4 regions of the Kribbella speibonae genome follow, and region 1 is predicted to be linked to each of the others. Evidence: predicted binding sites of a transcription regulator. Region 1 holds the regulator's gene; each other region holds the start of a gene.
What was found. The regulator HrcA, encoded in region 1, represses chaperone genes, less so after heat shock. The targets are predictions, from matches to a motif close to TTGGCACTCGNNNNNNNCGAGTGCCAA.

Region 1 (4,208 bases):
ATCCCCGCCGCCCACGCCGCCGTGCACCAGGCGGCGATGGCAGCCGGCAAGCACGTGTACGGCGAGAAGCCGCTGGCGATGGACCGCGCCGAAGCGGAGCCGCTGCTGAAGTACGCCGCCGCCAACGACCTCCGGATCGGCTGCGCACCGGACACGGTGCTCGGCACCGGGACCCAGACGGCTCGTGCGGTGATCGACCGCGGTGACATCGGCACCCCGCACGCGGCGACCGCGTTCATGGTGACGCCGGGCCACGAGCTGTGGCACCCGGCGCCCGAGTTCTACTACCAGCCCGGCGGCGGACCGGTCCTCGACATGGGCCCGTACTACGTGACCAGCCTGGTCACCCTGCTCGGTCCGGTCGTCCGGGTCACGGCCCGCGCAGGCCGGGCGAAACAGCAGCGGACGATCCACACCGGACCACGGGCCGGGACTGTGTTCGACGTGGAGGTCCCGACGCACGTCACCGGCGTACTGGAGCACGAGTCGGGCGCGCTGACCACAGTGCTGATGTCGTTCGACGTGTGGGCCGGGCGGCTGCCGCGGATCGAGGTCCACGGTACGGACGGCAGCCTGTCCGTTCCGGACCCGAACGGGTTCGACGGGACCGTCGAGATCGTGACTCCGGAGCAGCGCGAGTGGACCGAGGTACCGGTCGCGGGCGGGTACGCCGGAGCCGGCCGTGGGGTCGGTGTCGCGGACATGGCCCGGGCGTTGCGCACCGGCGAGCAGCACCGCGCGAGCGGCGAGCTGGCGTACCACGTGCTCGACGTACTGGAGTCGTTCGTGGACTCCGCCGTACAGGACCAGCCCCTCGATGTGGCCAGCACCGTGACACGTCCCGCGGCCGTTCCGTTGGGAGCGTCGCCCGAGACCGCCTAGACTGGCACTCCGAACGATTGAGTGCCAAGGACAGTCGGAGAGGGTGGTGCGCGTGCTCGACGAACGCAAGCTGGATGTGCTCCGCGCCATCGTCGAGGACTACGTGGCCACCCATGAGCCGGTCGGTTCGAAGACTTTGGTCGACCGGCACAACCTCGGCGTCTCGCCGGCCACCGTGCGTAACGACATGGCCGCGCTGGAGGAGGAGGGGTACATCACCCAGCCGCACACCAGCGCCGGCCGGATCCCGACCGACGCCGGGTACCGGCTGTTCGTCGACAAGCTGAGCACGGTCAAGACGCTGTCGGTCGCCGAGAAGAAGGCGATCACGTCGTTCCTGGCCGGAGCGGTCGACCTGGACGACGTCGTCCGGCGTACCGTCCGGCTGCTCGCCCAGATCACCCGCCAGGTCGCCATCGTGCAGTACCCCTCGCTGAACCGGTCGAGCGTCCGGCACATCGAGGTCGTCACGATGAGCCCCCGGCGGTTGCTGCTGGTGCTGATCACCAGCAACGGCCGGGTCGAGCAGCGGCTCGTCGAGCACCCGAACGACGTCGACGAGCAACTGATCGCGGACCTGCGGTCCCGGTTGAACACCGCGCTGGCCGGGCAGCGGCTGACCGACGCGACGACCTCCCTGGCCGGCGTGCCGGAGCAGTTCGCGCCGGCCGACCGGTCACTGGTCGCGGCGATCGTCACCACCCTGTTGGAGGCGTTCACCGACGAGGTCGGCGAGCAGCGGATCGCCGTCGGCGGAGCCGCCAACCTGACGCGGTACGGCGACGACTTCGAGCGGAACGTGAAGCCGGTGCTGGAGGCGCTGGAGGAGCACGTCATCCTGCTGAAGCTGCTCGGCGAGGCGACCAACCCGCAGACCCTCACCGTTCGGATCGGTCACGAGAACCCGTTCGAGGAACTGGCCACCACCTCGGTGGTCGCGACCGGGTACGGGTCGCGGTCGGAGGCGCTGGCCACCCTCGGCATCGTCGGCCCGACCCACATGGACTACCCGAGCACGATGGGCGCCGTACGCGCCGTCGCGCGTTATGTCAGCCAGATCCTGGCCGAATCATGATGCAGAGCCTGATGAAGACAACCCCCTGGTCTGGAGTATGAGCACCGATTACTACGCCGTCCTAGGTGTCAGCCGTGACGCTTCAGCGGACGAGATCAAGAAGGCGTACCGCAAGCTGGCACGCCAGTACCACCCGGACGTGAACGACTCCGAGGACGCGCACCAGAAGTTCCAGGAGATCGGGCGCGCGTTCCAGGTGCTCAGCGACCCGCAGAAGCGGCAGATGCACGACCTCGGCGGCGACCCGTTCGCCTCCGCGGCCGGCGGACCGGGCGGCGCCGGCTTCGGCCAGGCGTTCACGTTCACCGACATCATGGACGCGTTCTTCGGCCAGACCGGCGGGGCCACCCGCGGGCCGCGGCCGCGGACACGGCGCGGCCAGGACGCGCTGATCCCGCTGCGGATCGACCTGGCCGAGGCGGCGTTCGGCACCACGCGGGAGCTCAAGGTCGACACCGCCGTGCTGTGCCCGACCTGTAGCGGGTCCGGCGCGGCGGCCGGGTCCGAGCCGGTCACCTGCGAGATCTGCCACGGGCGCGGCGAGGTCACGCACACGCAGCGGTCGTTCCTCGGCGAGGTGCGGACGATGCGTCCCTGTCCGAACTGCCGCGGTTACGGCACCACGATCCCGAGCCCGTGCGTCGAGTGCTCCGGGGACGGGCGCGTGCGCTCCCGCCGTACCGTCACCGTGAAGATCCCCGGCGGCGTCGACACCGGGACTCGCGTGCAGCTGTCCGGCCAGGGCGAGGTCGGCCCCGGCGGCGGTCCGGCCGGCGACCTGTACGTCGAGATCGAGGTCGAGCCGCACGACATCTTCACCCGCAACGGCGACGACCTGCACTGCACGGTGACCCTGCCGATGACGGCGGCCGCGCTCGGTACGACGATCGACCTGCCGACCCTCGAGGGCGAGACGACCCCGCTGGAGATCCGGCCCGGTACGCAGTCCGGTACGGCGATGACGCTGACCGCACGCGGCGTACCGCGGCTCCGGCACGCCGGGCGAGGCGACCTCATCGTCCAGGTCATCGTCGAGACCCCCACCAAACTCGACGACGCCCAGGCCGAACTCCTCCGGCAGCTCGCCGCGGTCCGCGACGAGGAGCGCCCGCAAGGCCAGGTCCAAGCCACCCACAAGGGCGTCTTCGGCCGCCTCCGCGACGCCTTCGGCACCCACTGACGAGCCCCCCACCACGCCCCGTTCGGCGCCGCCCGGCATTTGGGGCTATTACTTGTCTCCGGGTCCCGGATGGTGTGCCCACCCGGTTACTGTCCATGGGCGACAGGAGAGCGGCATTTGGTGGGTGGGCGTCTGAAAGTGTTGGTTTGCGCCCGGGATCCCGGGCGCAAACCCTGCATCTCGGACGCCCACCCACCAAATGCCCCGGGTGAGGCCCGACCCCTGGTGTCGTGCGGCGTGAGAGTGCGGGCGGTCGGAGTGAATGGGTGGAGGTGTGGTCGGTGGGTGTGGCGGTGTTCTTCCGGGCTGAGCTCGGACTGGACGAGTTGGTGCTGGACGGCGCCGAGGGTCGGCATGCGGCCGTCGTACGGCGGATCGGGCCGGGGGAACGCCTTCGGGTGACCGACGGCCGGGGTGCTTGGGCCGAAGGGGCTGTGGTCGCGGCCTCCAAGGGCGGCGTCACGGTCGCGGTGGACGAGCGGGGGAGTACGCCGCGGGCTGATCCGCGGGTCGTCGTGGTGCAGGCCGTACCGAAGGGCGAGCGGGCCGAACTCGCAGTCGAGATGCTGACCGAGGTCGGCGTCGACCTGATCGTGCCGTGGAACGCGGAACGCAGTCAGTTCCGCGCGAACCCCGAGCGGGTCGAGAAGACGCTCGCGAAGTGGCGGGCGTGGGCATTCGAGGCGAGCAAGCAGTCGCGCCGCACCTGGTTCGCCGAGGTGGCCCCGATCGCGACCACGGCCGAGGTCGCCGAGTTGCTCGCCGGCGCGGCGCTCCCCGTCGTACTGCACGAAGAAGCCACCACCCCACTGGCGTCCCTCGAACCACCCGCAACGGGAGACATCGTCATCGTCATCGGCCCCGAGGGCGGCATCGCCCCAACCGAACTGAAGACATTCGACATCGACCCGGTCCGCCTGGGCGACACGGTCCTCCGCACCTCCACAGCCGGCGTCGCGGCGGCAGCAGCCCTCCTAGCCCGCTCCCGCTGGACCTGACGACTCAGCGGACGGCGGACTGGTAGCCGGCCAGTACGTCGGCGTCGTCGATGCTGCCGTGGTGGTGGATCTG
Region 2 (4,208 bases), on a different contig from region 1:
CAACCCCGAGGCGGAGTCGCGGCCCAAGGCCCGCGGTCTGCGGTCTGCGGTCTGCGGTCGCGGTCTGCGGTCTGCGACTCAGCTGCCACCAGTGCATCTCCCTGGGGTCGCCCCGCCCCCGTCCGCATTTGCCTGGTCCACCCACCAATTCGGGGGTTCCACACCCACGTCCACGGTGCAGAACCCCTCATTTGCCTGGCACACCAGCCAAATCCGCGGGTCAGCCAGGCAAATGAGGTGGGCCGACGGAGCCGCGGTGAGCGGGGCGTGCGGACGGGGTGCGGGCATGCGGTGAGCGCGCGGTGCGCGGGCGCGCGGTGAGTGGGCGCGCGGTGGGCGCGCGGTGAGTGTGCGCGCGGTGAGCGCGCGGTGAGTGTGCGCGCGGTGGGCACGCGGTGGGCCGGCGGGCGGGGCAGGTGGGTTGTTCTTGGGGAAACGCAGCACCGCCCGGCAGTTGGGCTGCCGGGCGGTGCTGGTGTGCTGTGCTGTCGTGCTGGTGGTGCTGAGGGTCAGTGGCCGTGGCCGTGGCCGTGGCCGGCTGCGGCGGGCTCTTCTTCCTCGGGCTTGTCGACCACCAGGGTTTCGGTGGTCAGCAGCAGTGCGGCGATCGAGCCGGCGTTGGCGAGCGCGGACCGGGTCACCTTGACCGGGTCCAGGACGCCCTGCGCCAGCAGGTCGCCGTACTCACCGGTGGCGGCGTTGAAGCCGCTGCCGGACTCGAGTTCGGCAACCTTCGAGGTCACGACGTAGCCCTCGTAGCCGCCGTTCTCGGCGATCCAGCGCAGCGGCTCGACGACCGCCTTGCGGACGATCCGAACGCCGGTGGCCTCGTCGCCGTCGAGCTCGAGGTCCTTGTCCAGCACGGTGGACGCGTGCACGAGAGCGGAACCGCCACCCGCGACGATGCCCTCCTCGATCGCGGCCCGGGTCGCGGACACCGCGTCCTCGATCCGGTGCTTCTTCTCCTTGAGCTCGACCTCGGTGGCCGCGCCGACCTTGATGACGCAGACGCCGCCGGCCAGCTTGGCCAGCCGCTCCTGCAGCTTCTCGCGGTCCCAGTCGGAGTCGGTGCGCTCGATCTCGGACTTGATCTGGCTGACCCGGCCCTCGATGTCCTCGCCCTTGCCGGAACCCTCGACAACGGTCGTGTTGTCCTTCGAGACCACGATCCGGCGCGCCGAACCGAGCACCTCGAGGCCGACCTGGTCGAGCTTCAGCCCGACCTCGGGGGCGACGACCTGCGCGCCGGTGAGCGCGGCCAGGTCCTCCAGCATCGCCTTGCGGCGGTCACCGAAGCCCGGCGCCTTGACGGCGACGGAGGTGAAGTTGCCGCGGATCTTGTTCACCACGAGGGTGGACAGCGCCTCGGCCTCGACGTCCTCGGCGATGATCAGCAGCGTCTTGCCGGACTGCACGACCTTCTCCAGCAGCGGCAGCAGGTCCGCGATCGCGGAGATCTTGCCCTGGTGGATCAGGATGTACGGGTCCTCCAGCACCGCTTCGCCGGCCTCGGCGTCGGTGATGAAGTACGGCGAGATGTAGCCCTTGTCGAACTGCATACCCTCGGTGAACTCGAGCTCGGTCCCGAAGGTGTTCGACTCCTCGACGGTGATCACACCGTCCTTGCCGACCTTGTCGAACGCGTCCGCGATCAGGCCGCCGATCTCGGCGTCCCGGGCGGAGATGGTCGCGACGTGGGCCATGTCGCCCTTGTCGTCGACCGGCCGCGCGGTCTCGACCAGCTTGGCCGACACGGCCTCGACGGCCGCCTCGATACCGCGCTTGAGGCCCATCGGGTTGGCGCCGGCGGCGACCGCCCGGAGGCCCTCGTGCACCAGTGCCTGCGCCAGCACCGTCGCGGTGGTGGTGCCGTCACCGGCGATGTCGTTGGTCTTGGTGGCGACCTCCTTGGTGAGCTGCGCACCAAGGTTCTCGAACGGGTCGTCCAGCTCGACCTCACGGGCGACGGTCACACCGTCGTTGGTGATGGTCGGGGCGCCCCACTTCTTGTCCAGGACGACGTAGCGGCCCTTCGGGCCCAGCGTCACCTTCACCGTGTTCGCGAGCTTGTCGACGCCACGCTCCAGCGCGCGCCGCGCGTTCTCGTCGAACTCGAGGATCTTCGGCATGAAGAAAACCAGTCCTTTTCCGTATGTCTCGTTGCAGGGAACGACCAACCCGCTGTCCCGGACCCACTCCGCCCCGGCGCCAGAGGCTCCGGGGCGGTGTCAGTCAGGAACAGCGGGCGTTCGTCACTTGCTGACGACTGCGAGGATGTCGCGGGCGCCCAGGATCAGGTAGTCCTGACCGTCGTACTTGACCTCGGTGCCGCCGTACTTGGAGTAGATGACCTTGTCGCCGACGGCGACGTCCAGCGGGACGCGGTTGCCGTTGTCGTCGATCCGGCCCGGGCCGACGGCGAGGATCTCGCCCTCCTGCGGCTTCTCCTTGGCGGTGTCCGGGATCACCAGGCCGGACTTCGTGGTCTGCTCGGCTTCGAGCGGCGCGACGAGGACGCGGTCCTCGAGCGGCTTGATCGTGACCGACACTTGCTGACCTCCACGGTCGAATTCGCTTGTCTGTGACATGTGGTCGCGCTCCCCTGCCGTCGCGGGGGTCAGAGGCCGGACCGCTGGCACCCTCGTGTCGAGAGTGCCAACACCGAATCTAGGCCGCGATTAGCACTCGGTCAACTCGAGTGCCAAAGGATTCTCAGCGTGAGACGTAGTTCCGGTGACGACTCCGGTACAGAATGTGGTTATGAGGCTTCCCAAGCTTCCCAAGCTGTCCGGCCGGACCGTCGCGCTGCTGGCCGCCGTCGGCGCGGTCGCGGTCGGAGCCGTCGCCGCCAACGCGTCGAAGAACCCGTCGCCGCCGGTAGCAACGCCGGTGTCCAAGGCGCCGGTGGCCGACGTGTCGGCCGACCAGCCGGTCTCCCACGAGGCCACGGCCGCGGAGCTGAAGGCAGCAGCCGCGCTGCCGCAGTGCAGGTCCGCCCGCCTCGTTCCGGTCAACCGCAGCTGGGGCATCCCGATGCCGTCGATCCTGGGCAGCACGAGCACCACCTGCAACCTGATGTACGGCGACGACCCGTACCGCGGCTCCAGCCGGACAGGTGATCCGGAGACCGCGATCCAGGTCCTCCAGCGCAACCTGAACTTCTGCTACGGCACCAAGCTCGCCGTCGACGGCATCTACGGCAACAACACCCGCGCGGTCGTCAAGACCGTCCAGCGCAAGCACCACCTGGTCGTGGACGGCATCTACGGCCCGAAGACGCGCTCCGCGATGAACTGGCGGCTGTACTCGATGGCAACCCGCAGCTGGAGCAGGAGCTGTTCGAGTCCCCTCTAAGGTTGCGGGGTGAGTGTCACCGCGCTGCTCGACGGACCGGGCGCTGAGGTACTGGCAGCCGCCTGCGCCGAGTACCGCCCCGGCAAAGAGCTCCAGCTGGTTGAGAAGCTCAGACGCCGGTACGACGCAACGCTTGTGACGATCGCGGTGACCCAGGCCGCGCTGCGGCACCGTGCCATCGCCAAGTTCGGTCCGGACGCCGAACGCATGTACTTCACCCCAGACGGCCTGGAGCAAGCCACCCGCACCACAGTGAGCACCCACCGCGCCGCACGTGTCGCAGCGACTCAGATCGACACTGTGGTCGACCTAGGCTGCGGTATCGGTGGCGACCTCATCACGATGGCCCGTGCGGGTCTGCGAGTCACCGGCGTCGAGCGGGACCCCGAGACCGCAGCGGTCGCTCGTACGAACCTCGCCGCGTTCGAGCTTCCGGGCGAGGTTCTGGTCGGCGACGCGGAGGCTACGGACGTCACGCCGTACGACATGGTGTTCGCCGACCCAGCGCGCCGGGCGGACGGGCGGCGCGTGTTCGACCACAACGCCTACTCACCGCCGTGGTCGTTCGTGACCGGGCTGCTGGAGCGGACCGCCTGTGTGAAGGTCGCGCCGGGCATCCCGCACGACGCGATCCCCGAAGGTGTGGAAGCGGAGTGGATCAGTGACTCCGGTGAGGTCAAGGAGGCCGCGCTCTGGTCCGGTGCGCTGTACGGCGGTACGCCGCGACGGGCCACGCTGCTGCCTGGTGGCGCGAGCGTTGCCGACGCACCTGAGGCGGACAGCGGTCCGGTCGGCAAGTACATCTACGAACCCGACGGAGCGGTCGTCCGGGCCGGTCTGGTCACCGCGGTCGC
Region 3 (4,208 bases), on a different contig from region 1:
GCTGAACACCGCGAACTACTTCACCACCGAGCAGTCCGTCACCCGCGGCACCGAGATCCTGCAGGCCCTCGGCGGCGGCACCCACTACGTCATCGACACCAGCCGCAACGGCAACGGCTCCGACGGCAGCTCCTGCAACCCACCCGCCCGCAAACTCGGCACACCCCCGGCCCGGACCGCGGCCCCGGTAGACCTGCACCTCTGGCTCCGCACCCCCGGCGAATCCGACGGCCCCTGCGGCCTCACCCCAGACCTCCCCACGCGCACGTTCTCCCCCGTACTGGCCCACCACCTGATCACCGGCAGCTGACCCCCACAACACAAAAGGTCCCGGGCGTTCGCCCGGGACCTTCTGCTGTGTGCTGTTGGACTACTTCTGGATCAGAAGTCCATGCCGCCCATGTCGGGCGCGCCGCCCGGAGCGGCTGCTGCCTTCTCCGGCTTGTCGGCGATGACGGCCTCGGTGGTGAGGAACAGGGCCGCGATGGACGCCGCGTTCTGCAGCGCCGAGCGCGTCACCTTGGCCGGGTCGATGATGCCCTTGGCGATCAGGTCGACGTACTCACCGGTCGCGGCGTTCAGACCGTGACCCGGCTCGAGGTTGCGGACCTTCTCCACCACGACGCCGCCCTCGAGGCCGGCGTTCACGGCGATCTGCTTCAGCGGGGCCTCGACGGCCGAGCGCACGATCTGCGCACCGGTCGCCTCGTCACCCTCGAGCTCCAGCTTCTCGAAGGCCGCGACGGACGCCTGCAGCAGCGCGACCCCACCACCGGCGACGATGCCCTCCTCGACGGCCGCCTTCGCGTTGCGAACGGCGTCCTCGATGCGGTGCTTGCGCTCCTTCAGCTCGACCTCGGTGGCCGCGCCGACCTTGATGACCGCAACGCCGCCGGCCAGCTTGGCCAGCCGCTCCTGCAGCTTCTCGCGGTCGTAGTCGGAGTCCGACTTCTCGATCTCGGCGCGGATCTGGTTCACCCGGCCGGTGATCTGGTCGGCGTCGCCCGAGCCCTCGACGATGGTCGTCTCGTCCTTGGTGACGACGATCTTGCGGGCCTGGCCGAGCAGCTCGAGGTCGACGGTGTCGAGCTTGAGGCCGACCTCCTCGGAGATCACCTCGCCGCCGGTGAGGACGGCGATGTCGACCAGCATGGCCTTGCGGCGGTCACCGAAGCCCGGCGCCTTGACGGCGACGGCCTTGAAGGTGCCCTTGATCTTGTTCACGACCAGGGTGGCCAGGGCCTCGCCCTCGACGTCCTCGGCGATGATGGCCAGCGGCTTGCCGGTCTGCATGACCTTCTCCAGCACCGGGACCAGGTCCTTGATGCTGCCGATCTTGCTGTTCACGACCAGGATGTACGGGTCGTCGAGGACGGCCTCCATCCGGTCCGTGTCGGTCACGAAGTACGGCGAGATGTAGCCCTTGTCGAAGCGCATACCCTCGGTGAGCTCGAGCTCGAGGCCGAAGGTGTTGCTCTCCTCGACGGTGATGACACCTTCCTTGCCGACCTTGTCCATCGCCTCGGCGATGATCGAGCCGACCTGGGTGTCCGCGGCCGAGATGGACGCGGTCGCCGCGATCTGCTCGCGGGTCTCGACCGGCTTGGCCAGCGCCAGCAGCTGCTCGCTGACGGCCTCGGTCGCCTTCTCGATGCCCTTCTTCAGGCCCATCGGGTTGGCGCCGGCGGCGACGTTGCGCAGCCCCTCGCGGACGAGGGCCTGGGCCAGCACGGTGGCGGTGGTCGTACCGTCACCCGCGACGTCGTCGGTCTTCTTGGCAACTTCCTTGACGAGCTCGGCCCCGATCTTCTCGTACGGGTCCTCGAGCTCGATCTCCTTGGCGATGGAGACGCCGTCGTTGGTGATCGTGGGTGCGCCCCACTTCTTCTCCAGCACGACGTTGCGGCCCTTCGGGCCGAGCGTCACCTTGACGGCGTCGGCGAGGGTGTTCATTCCCCGCTCGAGGCCGCGGCGCGCCTCTTCATCGAAAGCAATCAGCTTGGGCATTCTCCGCGAGTCCTCCCGCGTCGAGTCTTTGTGGTCCAGCCGGCCCGATGCCCGCGACGGACGGCACCGGCCCGCGACGCTCATGTCCCGCCGCGCTCCAGCACCTCATCGAAGCCGTCTTCTTGCACACTCCACCGGACACGAGCGCTTATCACTCTCACCCATGGAGTGCTAACCAAGTATTAGCACTCGACCCAAACGAGTGCAAGCCAGCCCCCGCTACGGTGGGCCCCATGGTGAACGTACGCCCGGCCGGCCCGGACGCCTGGCCCGACGTCCAGGCGGTGATGGGCGAGCGCGGCGACCCCTCCCGCTGCTTCTGCCAGTACTTCCGCCTCCGCGGCAAGGCGTGGTCCGCCAGCAGCCCGGAGAACAACCGTGCGGGCCTGAGGAGCCAGGTCTGTGACGGCGAGCAGGCACCGGGCGTTCTCGCGTACGACGGGAGCGCACCGGTCGGGTGGTGCGCCGCCGGACCGCGTACGACGTACCCGCGGGTCGAGGCCTCGCCCAACTGGCGCACGGACCACCCGGACGCCTGGGTGATCACCTGCTTCGTCGTACCGGTCGGGCACCGGCGGCAGGGCATCGCCGGGGAGTTGGTGCACGGGGCTCTCGAGCTGGCACGCTCGTACGGCGCCGGCACCGTCGAGGCCTGCGCCGTCGACACCGCTGTGGCGGGTCGCATCCCGTCCGCCGACCTGTATCGCGGCCCGCTGTCCGTCTACCTGGACGCAGGCTTCACCGAAGTCAGCCGCACCAGCCCGCAGTGGGTCCTGGTCCGCGCTACCCCACGTCCAGCTGGGCGATCAGGTACTTCGGGGCGGTGAGGCGCCAGGCTTCGGTGACCAGTTCGGTGAGCTCGTCCTCGTCCGCCTGCTCCACCTGGATCAGGATCCAGGCGAAGCGGCCGCCCTCCCAGGACGGCGTGTAGACCTCCGGGTTCTCCGCGACGAGGGCCTCCTGCTCCTCGCGGAGCGCCTTGAGGTGCAGGCGGGTCTGGTCCTCGGACAGGTACGCGAAGCTCTTGTTGCGGACCTTGAAGACCGGCTGTCCCGCCCACCCCTCCTGCTCCTCGGCGCCCGGCAGCGCCGCCATCACCTTCACCACCGCCTGGACATCCATATCGAGGAGGCTAGGCGTGCCCACCGACAGTTTCACTTGACCACAGTCACCGTCACCGTCGTCCCAAGGCCCAGCATCATCCCGGGAGCAGGCGAGACGCCGAGGACCTGACCAGGGCGGTAATTGGGGTTCTTCGTGTACCGGAACGTCGCCTTCAGCCCGAGGTCCTTCAGCACACCGGCGTACTCCGTCCCCGTGAGTATCTGCGGAAACGACTGGTAGCTCGGTACGCCGGCCAGGTCCGGCGTGACCACGACCTGGGACAGCAGCCGGTCGACCTCGGCAGCGCTTGTGGAGGACTCCGCCCGGAACCAGAAGTCGTGGAAACGCACCTCACCCGTGCAGATCCGGACCTTGTTGCTCCCGGTGCTGCAGGTCGTCTGCCGGCGCACCGCCGGCACCCCGCCGATCACGATGTTCTCGTCGGTCCACAGCTTCGGCTCAGGCCCGCCGCGGCCCAGCTTCACGCTCTCGACGCCGACCGGGCGATACATCATGCAGTACTGCCCTGCGCTCGGGTCGTCGATGAGGACCGTGTCCACCATTGGCGTGCCACAGCGGCTCTTGTTGGTGGGCCAGTCCACAGGAACAGCGATGGCTGCATGGTCGAGGCCGACCAGGCGGGTTGCAGGTGCGATCGGTGTTGGGGTCGGGGTCGGTGACGTCACGGGGGCGGTCTGGTCGTGTGAGGTCAGCAGGGTGGTCCCAGCGATCACCGCCGCGACAGCTACTACGGCAGTGGCTGTGAGTCCCGCCGCACGGCGGCGGCGTCGGCGGGTCGCTCCGGCGTGGAGAGCGTCCAGCGGGGGCGGTCCTACGGGGGTCTGGTCGGCGGTGCGTGCCAGGAGGTCTGTCAGGTCGGTCATCGGGGTTCTCGCAGTTCTGCCAGGTGTGGGTCCTGCGCCAGGGCCTTCACCGCTCGGGACAGTCGGCTCTTGACGGTGCCGGCGGCGACGCCCAGTACGGACGCCATCTGCTGCTCGCTCAGGTGCGCGTAGTACCGCAGTACGACGGCTGTGCGCTGGTCGCCCGGCAGGCGGTCGAGTGCGCGCATCACGGCGTCCGTGTCGTCGACACCT
Region 4 (4,208 bases), on a different contig from region 1:
GGTGACGTCGCTGACACGAATTCGGGTGGCGGTGCTGCCGTCGGTACCGGAGAATCCATCGCATCAGCGGAAGACGGTCGATGCCTTGCTGCGGTCGATCCGGGGGAGTCGCGAGCTGGCCGGGTGTCCCGAACCGCCGACGCCCGCCTTCCGTACCAAGAACGACCCGCCGTACCTGGATCAGCTGCTGCGAACGATCGTGGGGTTCGTCAACTGAGGGGATGAGCGTGGAGCTTCGGGGGTTCGACGAGGGGTACGGCGTCCAGGTCGCGGGCTGGGCCGAGAACGCCAAGGAAGTGGCTTTACTGTCCGGGCGGGTGGCCTACCCGTTCCCGGAGGAACTGCGGACGAGCTGGCGGAAGGTCGACTCGGACATCCACTCCTATCTGCTGTTCGACGGCGATCGGCCGGTCGGGTACGGCGAGGTCTGGCTCGACGACGAGGAGGACGAGGTCGAACTCGCCCGGATCATCGTGGACCCGAAGGTCCGTGGTCGTGGGGTCGGCGGCGAACTCGTGCGGGCACTGCTCGGGCCGGCGCTGGACGCCGGGTACTCCGAGGTGTTCGTGAGGGTCCGTCCGGAGAACGCTCCGGCGATCCGGGCCTACCACGGCAGTGGCTTCGTCGACGTCCCCGCCGCCTTGATGGAGGAGTGGAACGACGGCCAGCCGGTCCCGTACCGCTGGATGCGTTATGCCGGTGAGCAGGTGGGCGCCGGCGAGCTCAGGGGCTGAGGTTTGTACGCCCACCTGCTGGGGCGTTACGCCTGGCGGCTGCGGAGCAGGTCGCGGATCTCGGTCAGCAGCTCCTGGTCGGTGGTCAGCGGATCCGGCTCGGGCTCCTGGCCGCGCTTGCGACGCTCGGCCAGCTTGTTCAGCGGCATCACGATGAAGAAGTAGATGGCAGCGGCCACGAACAGGAAGTTCAGAGCCGCGTCCAGGATCAGACCGATCGAGAACTTCGCCCCGTTGATGTCGAAGGTCCAGACGCCGGTGAGGTCCGTCTTGCCGAAGATCGCCGCGATCAGCGGGTTGATCAGCCCGTCGACGACCGCGCCGATGATCTTGGTGAACGCTGCGCCGATGACGACGGCGACCGCGAGGTCGACGACGTTGCCGCGCATGATGAATTCCTTGAAGCCCTTGAGCATGTGGTGCCTCCACGAAGCGGGTGGTTGTACCCGGACAACGTAGGGCTGCACCCTCCTCAGGGCGAGGGACCGCGCCGGTACGCAACACATCGTGCCGACACAATCCCGAAGAGTGATCAGCCCGTGTCCGGCGTCAGCGCCACGGTGATCCGTGAGCTCGCACTGGCCCGGGCCAGTCGGGTGGCGACCTCCGGCGTCGTCGCGACCACGATCAGCGCGCCGGATGTGGTCGATCGAGGCGTCGGCAGGGCGACCACGGGCACAGCGCGGGCGAGCTGACTTGCGGCGCCGGCGGTCGTGCTGTCGGCGGCGTACAGATTGATGCGGTCGCCGACTCGGAGCAGCGCGGTGATGTCGGCGTCGTCGACGCGGAACGGGTAGGCGACCGAGCCGGGTGGCACGGCGGGTGGCGCCAGGAATCTGGCGTCGGTGAGTGGTTCGCCGGCTCTGACCGGTCCGCTGAGCAGCCGGCTCGTCAGCTCGCTGCCGGGTCTGAGCGCACCGGCGGGCACCGAGCCGGAGGGCAGATCGACGGTCCGCAGATCGTCGTTCGTCGGGGCGACGCCGCCGGTCAAATCGCGGGCGGCGGCCAGGACCGTGACCGTTGGCGGCGGTGCGGGGGAGAGGGCTTGAAGTCCGAAGTACACGGCGGCCGCGGCGGCGACGCCGGCCAGGAGCCGACGGTGCCACCGGGCGGCCCGGAGCAGGTCACGAAGCAGGGAAGGGATTTTCATGCCGGAGAAGATACGAGTTTCGCCGGCGACCGCCCTTCAGTTATCCACAGGGTGCGCGGTCAGGCCGCGCTGGTGCCCGAGGACGAACCCGAAGAGGACGAACCCGAGGAGGAGGAAGCCGAGGAGGAGGAAGCCGACGACGAGGAAGTCGAGGACGACCCGTTGGACGACGATCCGTTGGACGACGACCCGGAGGACGAGGACGACGCCTCGGACTTCGCCGGCACCGAGCTCTTGCCGGACGACCGGCTGTCGGTCCGGTAGAAGCCGGAACCCTTGAACACGACGCCCACGGCGTTGAAGACCTTGCGCAGGTTTCCCTGGCAGTTCGGGCACACGGTCAGAGCATCGTCCGTGAAGCTCTGGCGCACCTCGAGCGCTTCACCACAGTCGGTGCACTGGTACTGGTACGTCGGCACGGTCGGTTCCCTTCAAGCCGCTGGCACTCCTACTACCCGACTGCTAATAATGCGCCAGCGGACCGAAGTATTCCAAACCCGGTCTCATGTACCTCAACTCTGCGTCCCTGTCCAGCCGACGCAGAGCAACGCAAAGTTGTGAGGGACCCCATTTGGGGTGGGCGGGGGGATTCTCTACGGTTGGTCCGTGCCACGCCTGCTTCGAGTCGTCGTCATCAGCGGAATCGCTCTCGCCACGGTCCTCCTGGTGATCGCCGGTACCGTCGTCTTCGTCGTCCGCCACTCGTTCCCGACGTACGACGGAACGATCGAGCTGAACGGCCTGGACGCCGACGTCAGCGTGGTCCGGGACGCGAACGGAATCCCGCAGATCTACGCCGACACCCCGGCCGACCTGTTCGCGGCGCAGGGGTACGTGCACGCGCAGGACCGGTTCTTCGAGATGGACTTCCGCCGGCACGTCACGTCCGGCCGGTTGAGCGAGCTGTTCGGCAAGACCGCGCTAGAGACCGACAAGTTCGTCCGGACGCTCGGCTGGCGGCGGGTGGCGGAGAAGGAGTTGCCGCTGCTCAGCCCGACCACCCGGCAGTACCTCGACGACTACGCCCGCGGCGTCAACGCGTACCTGTCCAAGCACAGCGGCTCCGGCCTCAGCCTGGAGTACGGCGTCCTGTCGCTCCAGCCCGGCGGGCCGAAGAACTACACGCCGGAGCCGTGGACCGCGGCTGACTCGTTGTCCTGGCTGAAGGCGATGGCGTGGGACCTGGGCGGCAACCTGGACGAAGAGGTGACCCGGACGAAGCTGCTGGCCGCGATGCCGGCGCGCAACGTCGAGAGCCTCTACCCGCAGTATCCGTACGACCGGAACCAGCCGATCATGGCCGCCGGCTCGATCGGCAAGGACGGCAAGTTCACCACCGCTCCGGTCAGCAACGAGGTCCGGCGGAGCATGCTCACCCAGGACCTGCTCAAGTCGCTGGACTCGGTGCAGAAGGTCGCCAAGGGCCTGCCCGAGCTGCTCGGCCAGGGCGACGGCGTCGGGTCGAACTCCTGGGTCGTCTCCGGTGACCACACCACCACCGGCAAGCCGTTGCTGGCCAACGACCCGCACCTGGGCGCGACCATGCCGGGGATCTGGACGCAGGTCGGCCTGCACTGCAACAACGTCGGCAAGACGTGCCCGTTCGACGTCTCCGGCTTCAGCTTCTCCGGCCTGCCCGGTGTGGTGATCGGCCACAACAACGCGATCTCCTGGGGTTTCACCAACCTCGACCCGGACGTCCAGGACCTGTACCTGGAGCGGATCGAGGGCAACAACGTCCTCTACAACAACAAGTGGCGCGCGATGGCCACCCGCGAGGAGACGTTCAAGGTGGCCGGCCAGGACGAGCCGGTGAAGATCACCGTCCGCGAGACCCGGCACGGTCCGCTCATCTCGGACGTCGACGAGGACGAACGCAAGGTGGGTGAGTCGGCGGCAGCGCAGGCGAAGTACCCGACGGCGTACGGCGTCGCGCTGCAGTGGACCGCGCTGAACCCGGGCCGGACCGCTGACGCGCTGTTCGCGATCAACACCGCGCAGAACTGGACCCAGTTCCGCGTCGCCGCCGAGCAGTTCCAGGTGCCCTCGCAGAACCTGGTGTACGCCGACACCGACGGCCACATCGGCTACCAGGCGCCCGGACTGATCCCGATCCGTACCACCGGCCGCGGCGACTGGCCGGTCCCGGGCTGGGATCCGAAGTACGCCTGGAAGGGGTACGTCCCGTTCGACGCGCTGCCGAGCGAGTTCGACCCACCGAGCGGCATCATCGTCACCGCGAACCAGGCCGTCGTACCGAACACGTACACGTACTACCTGACCAACTCCTGGGACTACGGCTACCGCTCGCAGCAGATCCTCGA

Region 2: groES (co-chaperone GroES) is a predicted target of HrcA. The motif match lies at 2,679-2,705, and genes of this name have one in related genera.
Region 3: groL (chaperonin GroEL) is a predicted target of HrcA. The motif match lies at 2,190-2,216, and genes of this name have one in related genera.
Region 4: E0H92_RS09440 (FmdB family zinc ribbon protein) is a predicted target of HrcA. The motif match lies at 2,324-2,350, and genes of this name have one in related genera.

What each region holds. Positions count from the first base shown of each region.
Region 1 is NZ_SJKC01000002.1:1,293,886-1,298,093, reverse strand. Features, by position in the region: gene E0H92_RS19430 (Gfo/Idh/MocA family protein) at 1-882, shown strand, start outside; gene hrcA (heat-inducible transcriptional repressor HrcA) at 935-1,957, shown strand; gene dnaJ (molecular chaperone DnaJ) at 1,995-3,137, shown strand; gene E0H92_RS19415 (16S rRNA (uracil(1498)-N(3))-methyltransferase) at 3,419-4,135, shown strand; gene E0H92_RS19410 (YybH family protein) at 4,140-4,208, opposite strand, start outside.
Region 2 is NZ_SJKC01000001.1:1,576,545-1,580,752, reverse strand. Features, by position in the region: gene E0H92_RS07930 (GNAT family N-acetyltransferase) at 1-128, opposite strand, end outside; gene groL (chaperonin GroEL) at 510-2,129, opposite strand; gene groES (co-chaperone GroES) at 2,253-2,549, opposite strand; gene E0H92_RS07915 (peptidoglycan-binding domain-containing protein) at 2,761-3,354, shown strand; gene E0H92_RS07910 (class I SAM-dependent methyltransferase) at 3,364-4,208, shown strand, end outside.
Region 3 is NZ_SJKC01000001.1:1,620,346-1,624,553, reverse strand. Features, by position in the region: gene E0H92_RS08155 (glycoside hydrolase family 6 protein) at 1-310, shown strand, start outside; gene groL (chaperonin GroEL) at 382-2,007, opposite strand; gene E0H92_RS08145 (GNAT family N-acetyltransferase) at 2,241-2,834, shown strand; gene E0H92_RS08140 (MmcQ/YjbR family DNA-binding protein) at 2,791-3,129, opposite strand; gene E0H92_RS08135 (PASTA domain-containing protein) at 3,162-3,995, opposite strand; gene E0H92_RS08130 (SigE family RNA polymerase sigma factor) at 3,992-4,208, opposite strand, start outside.
Region 4 is NZ_SJKC01000001.1:1,874,368-1,878,575, forward strand. Features, by position in the region: gene E0H92_RS09420 (alpha/beta fold hydrolase) at 1-217, shown strand, start outside; gene E0H92_RS09425 (GNAT family N-acetyltransferase) at 222-734, shown strand; gene mscL (large conductance mechanosensitive channel protein MscL) at 761-1,150, opposite strand; gene E0H92_RS09435 (CpaB family protein) at 1,267-1,884, opposite strand; gene E0H92_RS09440 (FmdB family zinc ribbon protein) at 1,944-2,303, opposite strand; gene E0H92_RS09445 (penicillin acylase family protein) at 2,491-4,208, shown strand, end outside.